Rosistilla oblonga: one gene and its partner. The main gene of each other region encodes a partner of the protein of the gene in region 2 in a complex. Links are inferred from orthologs where the notes say so. Each region holds a gene or a part of one and is shown on either strand. Other genes may lie near its edges.

Region 1 (3,310 bases), 2.2 Mb from region 2 along the record:
GAAGAGATTCAACTCGAAGCGAGAGACCGACTGATCCGCGCGTTGATGTTTTACAAAGTGATCGCATGGCGGATCATGTTTGTGACCTTCTTAGGCCGCGAGTGTCCAGAGCTTCCCTGTGATGTCGTCTTCAGCGAAGCGGAATGGAAGTCGGTCTGGAAAGTGGTGGAAAAGACGGCTCCCCCAAAGCAAGCTCCTGAGCTGTCACAATTCATCCCGGTCCTTGCGACCCTTGGCGGCTACAATCACCGCCAAGGCGACGGTCCGCCGGGAGCCGAAGTAATCTGGCGAGGCACGCGGCGAATGCTCGACTTCGCCCTCTGCTGGCAAGCCTTCGGACCAGACCAATGACTTGTGGGTAATCGACAGGAGGTCACGAGGTCCTTTTGAATTCAGGGTTAGTGGACGAGTTCACGAGTCCTTTCGCGCCAGAGATCATGGGGACTCGTGAATGGGGACTCGTGACCTCGTCCACTACCGTCAGTCCTAAAATGAAAGTTTGACAACCCCCTAATCTTCGCTTTCGGGCGTCAGTTGGGCGTGGGAGAGTCGGAAGCGGCGTTCGATGCTGTCGACAAAGAAGTTGACAGTTGCCGTCCGCTTGCCTCCCGAACCCGACAGACTCTGGATCCGGCCGCTGCCGTATTCGGGATGGCTGACGATCATCCCTACCGTATAGATCTCGGGATCGATCGTGTTGGCCATCTGCTGTTCGAGCATTTGGGCGGCGGTCGTGACCGACGCGATCGGAGCGGTTCGCGGGGTGGAGGTGGTTTCGGGCGTCCGTTCTTCGGGCGGCAATTGATTCAGATCGTCGTCGTGATCAGCGTGCATATCCCATGCCTCGGGATATTCGACGTCGACATCGAAATCGTTGTCGTCGCCGTATTGCGTCGGTTGATGGGCGTCGATCACCTGCATCTCTTCACGAGGCAGTTCCAGCAGGAATGGGCTGGCCGCGGCGGGACGCATGCTACCGCGGGCCGATCGCAGCTTGGCCATGCTCAACTGCAGCGTCTGTTCAGCTCGCGTGATCCCCACGAACAGCAACCGCCGCTCCTCTTCAAACTGCATCGGATCATCGTGGCTGCGATGGTGCGGCAGCACTTGATCCTCGACGCCGATGATATAGACGCAAGGGAATTCGAGCCCCTTGGCGGCGTGCAGCGTCATCAGCGTCACGCGATCGCTCGATTCTTCCCACGCATCGGTATCGGAGATCAACGCCACCTGCTCCAGGAAGGTTTCCAGCGATCCATCGTCGGGATGCTGGCGATCGAATTCGACGGCGGCGGAAACCAATTCGTCGACGTTCGCAAGCGCGTCGTTATCCTCTCCTTCGACTGTCGAAAACCGCAGGTAATCGCTGTACTGCGTTTGCTCCAACACGAACCGCAACAGATCCTCGAGGCTGGACGAAGCCTTCCGGCTGAGCGCGTCGATGATTCCGACAAAACGTTTCAACAGCCCACGGGTTCGCGGTTTGATCGATTCGATTTCATCGCAGCGGCAGATCGCTTCGAACAGCGGAATCCGGTGCCGAGCGGCGAACAACATCACTCGGTCCATCGTCGTCTTGCCGATCCCGCGAGCCGGCGTGTTGACGATCCGCGACAGCGCAGCGTCGTTGGCTGGGTTGTTGATCAGTTGCAGATAGGAGAGCAGATCCTTGATCTCTTTCCGCTGATAGAACTCGACGCCCCGAACGATCGTGTAGGGGACGACGCGGGAGCGGAGCGAATGTTCCAACGAACGGGTCAGATAATTCATCCGGCACAGGATCGCAAAGTCCTTCGGACTGCGGCCGTGATTCTGGATCTGTTCGACGATCTGATCGGCGATGTCGTCCGCTTCCTGATAACCGTTGGCGTAGATCCGCAACCGCACCGCCGCTCCTTCGGGATTGTGCGTGTACAACCCCTTGTGCTTGCGGCGGGTGTTGTTGGTGATCAATTGATCGGCCACCCGCAGAATGTTGGGCGTGCTGCGGTAGTTCTGTTCCAGCCGAACGGTCTTGACTTGCGGGTAATCGTTTTCAAAGTCGAGGATGTTGTTCAGATTCGCTCCACGCCAACCGTAGATCGACTGGTCGGGATCGCCCGTCACCGCCAGATTCTGGTGGACGACCGACAGCGAACGGACGATCGCATATTGCGCTAGGTTGGTGTCCTGATATTCGTCGACCATGATGTAGCGGAACCGCGAATCCAAGGCTTCGCGCAATTCGGGGTTCTCGCGCAACATCCGGGCGACGTGCAGCAGCATGCAATCGAAATCGACGGCGTTGGCGACCAACAGCAACTGTTGGTAATAAGGATAAACCTTGGCGGCGAGCATTTTACCCGCCGGCAAATTCGCCCCTTCCATCGACTCGGGCGTCAGCAATTGATTTTTGAAGTGGCTGATCGCGTTGGCGATCTGATCGGGCGACGTGTGACTCAGCGAGATCCCCGAGACCTCGATCGCCCGCTTCATCGTCGCCTTGGCGTCGGCCATGTCGTAGATCGAATAGTTCTCTTGCAGCCCGACCAGCGACGAATATTGTCGCAGCATGCGAGCGCAAAAGCGGTGAAACGTACTCATCCAAACCGGTTCGCCGGGAGCGAGTTGTTGGACGCGGGCCAACATCTCCTCCGCCGCTTTGTTGGTGAACGTCAACGCCAGGATCTGCGACGCGGGGACTCCTTCCCGCAACAGATGCGCGATCCGATGAGTGACCACGCGGGTCTTGCCGCTGCCGGGGCCAGCGAGCATCAACATCGGACCATCCATGTGCGTGACCGCGGCTCGCTGCGGGTCGGTCAAGTTGTCGAGAATTAAGTCCATCAAACGCCTTCTTATCTGCTATCGATTTGGCATCGCGAGCGGGCTTGGTGCGGTTGGCCCGGTGGTGATTTCAGGTTAAAGCAAAAATGGGATCGCGACGACCCCGAGCCGATGTTTGCGACGGTTGCGGCCGATCGCGACGCGTTGCTGCCAGCAAAACCGTGGGCTAGTGAGGAAAGCCCAATCGCGTGAGCTTTCGGACATCGAGGGTTGGTGGCACAATAGACGCTTCGGCCATCGAGAAACGGCACCCGATCTCCGGGCACTGGGGACGCATTGGTTGCCGTTGGGATCGCATTGAACACACAGGGAACGAGCTTTGAGCAAGGCAAAGAACGTCTTGGGCACACCGCTGCAAACTTGCAGCGTCGACCCGATGACCGGATTTTATCGCACCGGTTGCTGCGATACGGGGCGCGAGGATGTGGGGCTGCACATCGTCTGCACGCAGGTCACTGCCGAGTTTCTGGAGTTCAGCAAATCG
Region 2 (3,286 bases):
CGCCGTTGCCGAGCGAATCCTTATGTTCCAATGCTCCCTCCAGGACATAGGTAACGATCTCCATGTCGCGGTGCGGGTGTGTCCCGAATCCTTGTCCGGCAGCGATGCGGTCCTCGTTCATCACCCGCAAGGCGCGAAAACCCATCTGCGTCGCGTCTCGATACGATGCGAACGAAAAAGTGTGGTGCGCATCGAGCCAGCCGTGGTCGGCATGCCCGCGGTCGTCGGCTTTGCGAACTTTGATCATTGCGATTCTCCTTTGCTTTGTTAAAACATTTAGGCGTCACGTAAATAGTTTACATGTAAATCAGTGGGTGGTCAAACGCAACATGGTTGTTCTGAGGGAGGAGCGAAGCGGAGAGCTTGCGAGCGCGGATCCGCGATCCGAAGAGTTGGGGCTGGTCGCGGGCAAGGAGATTTCCAGCACAGGCCAGCCGTCCAGGGGCCTTTGTGCGACTGGACAGCGTGTCCGCTGGGCGGTTTGCCGGTTCGGGGTGCCAGCTGGTTAGGCTTTTTTGGGGCGCGGGACACTTCGGCGACCGGCGACCTTTTTGCGGCGACCTCGCCCCGACTTTTCTTCCGCCGGTGCCGTTTCGATCAACGGTTTGCCGACCTGCCCCTTCAGGCTGTCGATCCGATCGCGGAGCGCCGCGGCGCGTTCGAACTCCAGTTCTTCCGCCGCCGTGAGCATCTCGCCTTCGAGTTCGGCGATATATTCCAGCGTCACGTATTTGCCTTCCCCCTGCTCTTGAGCCGCCGCGGTGGTAGCGCGGTGCTGTTTCGCAGCGGCGTCGATGCCCGATCCGATATTGCGTTTTACGGTCTTGGGGGTGATGCCATGTTCCAGGTTATACGCCTGCTGGATCTCGCGCCGACGAGCGGTTTCGTCGATCGCTAGCCGCATCGATCGAGTGATCTTGTCGGCGTACAAGATGACTTGGGCGTTGGCGTTACGTGCAGCCCGCCCGATCGTTTGGATCAAACTGGTCTCGCTGCGCAAAAAGCCTTCTTTGTCGGAATCGAGGATCGCGACTAGCGAGACCTCGGGCAGGTCGAGGCCTTCGCGGAGCAAGTTGACCCCGACGAGGACGTCGAACTTTCCTTCACGCAGTTCCTTCAGTAGGTCGACGCGTTCGAAGGCGTTCAGTTCGCTGTGCAGCCAGCGGCAGCGGAGCCCTTGTTCTTGGAAGTAACTGGAGAGGTCTTCGGCCAGCCGTTTCGTGAGCGCTGTGACCAGCACGCGTTCGTCTTTCTCGGCTCGCTTGCGGATCTCGCCAACTAGATGGTTCACCTGTCCGTGGGCTGGCAGGACTTCGACCAATGGATCCAGCAGTCCGGTCGGCCGAATCAATTGCTCGACGACTTCGCCGTGCGTTTGTTCCAATTCGTAATCGCTCGGAGTCGCCGAGACGAAAACGGTCTGCCCCGATTTTTGTTCCCACTCTTCGAATTTCAGCGGCCGATTGTCGAGCGCGCTCGGCAGCCGGAATCCGTGTTCGACCAAGGTGTTCTTGCGGCTTTGGTCGCCGGCAAACATCGCTCGGATCTGAGGGACGGTGACGTGCGATTCATCGACAAAGACCAGGAAATCCTTGGGGAAATAGTCGTACAGCGTATCGGGAGTGGCCCCCGGCGGCTTGCCCGACAGCGGGCGGCTGTAGTTTTCGATCCCCGGGCAATGGCCTACCTCTTGCATCATTTCGAGGTCAAAGCGGGTCCTCGCCGACAGCCGCTGTGCCTCCAGTAGCTTGCCTTGGCCCTTCATCTTTTCGAGTTGCTCCTCGAGTTCCTGCTGCAGCGATTCGATCGCTGCGGCAATTCGGTCCTCGGGCATCACAAAGTGTTTCGCCGGGTAGACGTAGACCTCGTCGGTGCGGCCGATGATCTCGCCCGAGACGGGCCGAATCATCGAGATCTGTTCGATCTCATCGCCCCACATCTCGATCCGCAAGGCAAACTCTTCGTAACTGGGCCACAGCTCGATACAGTCGCCGCGGACGCGGAACTTGCTGCGTTCGAAGTTCACGTCGTTGCGGCTGTATTGGATGTCGATCAACCGCAGCAAGAGGGCGTCGCGGTCGAACGATTCGCCAACCTTCAGCGGCACGACCATCTCTTTGTAGTCTCGCGGCGAACCGAGGCCATAGATACTCGAAACGCTCGCGACGATGATCACATCGCGGCGGCTGATCAGCGAACTTGTCGACGCTAGTCGCAGCCGATCGATCTCTTCGTTGATCGACGAATCCTTTTCGATGTAGACATCGCGCTGCGGGATGTAGGCTTCGGGCTGGTAGTAGTCGTAATAGCTGACGAAATAGTGGACAGCGTTCTCGGGGAAAAACTCTTTGAATTCCGAATAGAGTTGGGCGGCGAGCGTCTTGTTGTGGCTGAGCACCAGCGTCGGCCGCTTCATCTGCTGGATCACGTTGGCCATCGTGTAGGTCTTGCCCGACCCGGTCACACCCATCAGCACCTGGTGTTGCTTGCCCGTGTGCAGACCTTCGACCAGCGACTGGATCGCCCGCGGTTGATCACCCGCCGGGGGGAAGGGGCTGGCAAGGTGGAAGTCTGCTGGCGCCAGGGGATCGGGCTTCATGGCAATTTCCGCGCGTTGTCGAATTCGAATCCTGCAATTCTCACCCACAACGATTGGCTTGCCCAGCGGGCAGCGGTCCCCTGGGGGGCAGAAATGCAGCTGCGGGCGCACGAAAAAAAACGGCTCGATCGGATCGAGCCGCTTTTTTGTATGTAAAAAGAGACCAAGACAAGGGGGAAGCGATTACTTCTTCTTGTCGTCTTCTTTCTTGACCTTCTTCTTTTTCTTCAGCGAAACCTTTTGAACTCGCACCTTGGCCATGCCAACGACTGCCGAATCCTCGGTCCACTTATCGAGTTCCTGCAACCGTGAGATTCGCTCGGCACGGGTCAGGACATTACGACTCTTGATAGCTCCGGCCTGAACTTTCAGGCTTTTATCCATGGTCATGGGAGGTTGGACTCCGACGTCTTAAATGCTTGTTAAATAATAGTTTACGGGTTTTGTGGCGGTTGCGGCATAGCGGTTGCGCAGCGCTGTAGGTTGATAATCTATGGGGATATCCCGGAAATAACAACCTCAACGGAGCGATTGCTGGCGGATTTTGTGGCAGGGCCTAGCGAATGCACCCTGGCCTTCCTAAAATACCCAAATGTTTTGTGTCCCGAGCTAGACGTTTAGGGAGGACACGCTTTCCGTGTCGCTCTGCTTACCGCCCCAACCGGCACTCCACCGCGAGTTAGCTGA

Evidence for each region.
Region 1: the proteins of uvrB (region 2) and CA51_RS00530 are in contact, whole or in part, in a crystal structure (PDB 7EGT), measured with the Thermus thermophilus proteins. The link is inferred for Rosistilla oblonga from one-to-one orthologs. Residues at the interface, in WP_096411307.1 of Thermus thermophilus: Glu23, Leu25, Arg26, Asp27, Gly28, Glu29, Arg30, Phe31, Arg55, Glu326, Asp327, Phe328, Glu379, Ser382, Gln383, His398, Gly400, Arg401; in WP_096412145.1 of Thermus thermophilus: His654, Arg656, Phe657, Gln666, Asp668, Glu669, Lys680, Arg681, Leu682, Ser683, Lys685, Tyr686, Ala687.

Annotation. Positions count from the first base shown.
Region 1 is NZ_CP036292.1:146,983-150,292, reverse strand. The notes cover bases 169-3,156. They hold CA51_RS00530 (ATP-dependent helicase), read right to left. Parts: upstream 2,827-3,156; coding sequence 511-2,826; downstream 169-510. Other genes in these bases: CA51_RS00525 (DUF2237 family protein), read left to right, coding at 3,146-3,156; CA51_RS00535 (IS4 family transposase), read left to right, coding at 169-351. In the rest of the region: more of CA51_RS00535, read left to right, coding at 1-168; more of CA51_RS00525, read left to right, coding at 3,157-3,310. UniProt on the Escherichia coli protein: A helicase with DNA-dependent ATPase activity. Unwinds DNA duplexes with 3'-5' polarity. Translocates on single-stranded DNA with 3'-5' polarity. Initiates unwinding more efficiently from a nicked substrate than double-stranded DNA.
Region 2 is NZ_CP036292.1:2,369,287-2,372,572, reverse strand. What follows is about bases 53-3,016. They hold uvrB (excinuclease ABC subunit UvrB), read right to left. Parts: upstream 2,600-3,016; coding sequence 506-2,599; downstream 53-505. Other genes in these bases: CA51_RS08420 (small basic protein), read right to left, coding at 2,783-2,989; CA51_RS08430 (pirin family protein), read right to left, coding at 53-247. Outside these bases: more of CA51_RS08430, read right to left, coding at 1-52. UniProt on the Escherichia coli protein: The UvrABC repair system catalyzes the recognition and processing of DNA lesions. A damage recognition complex composed of 2 UvrA and 2 UvrB subunits scans DNA for abnormalities.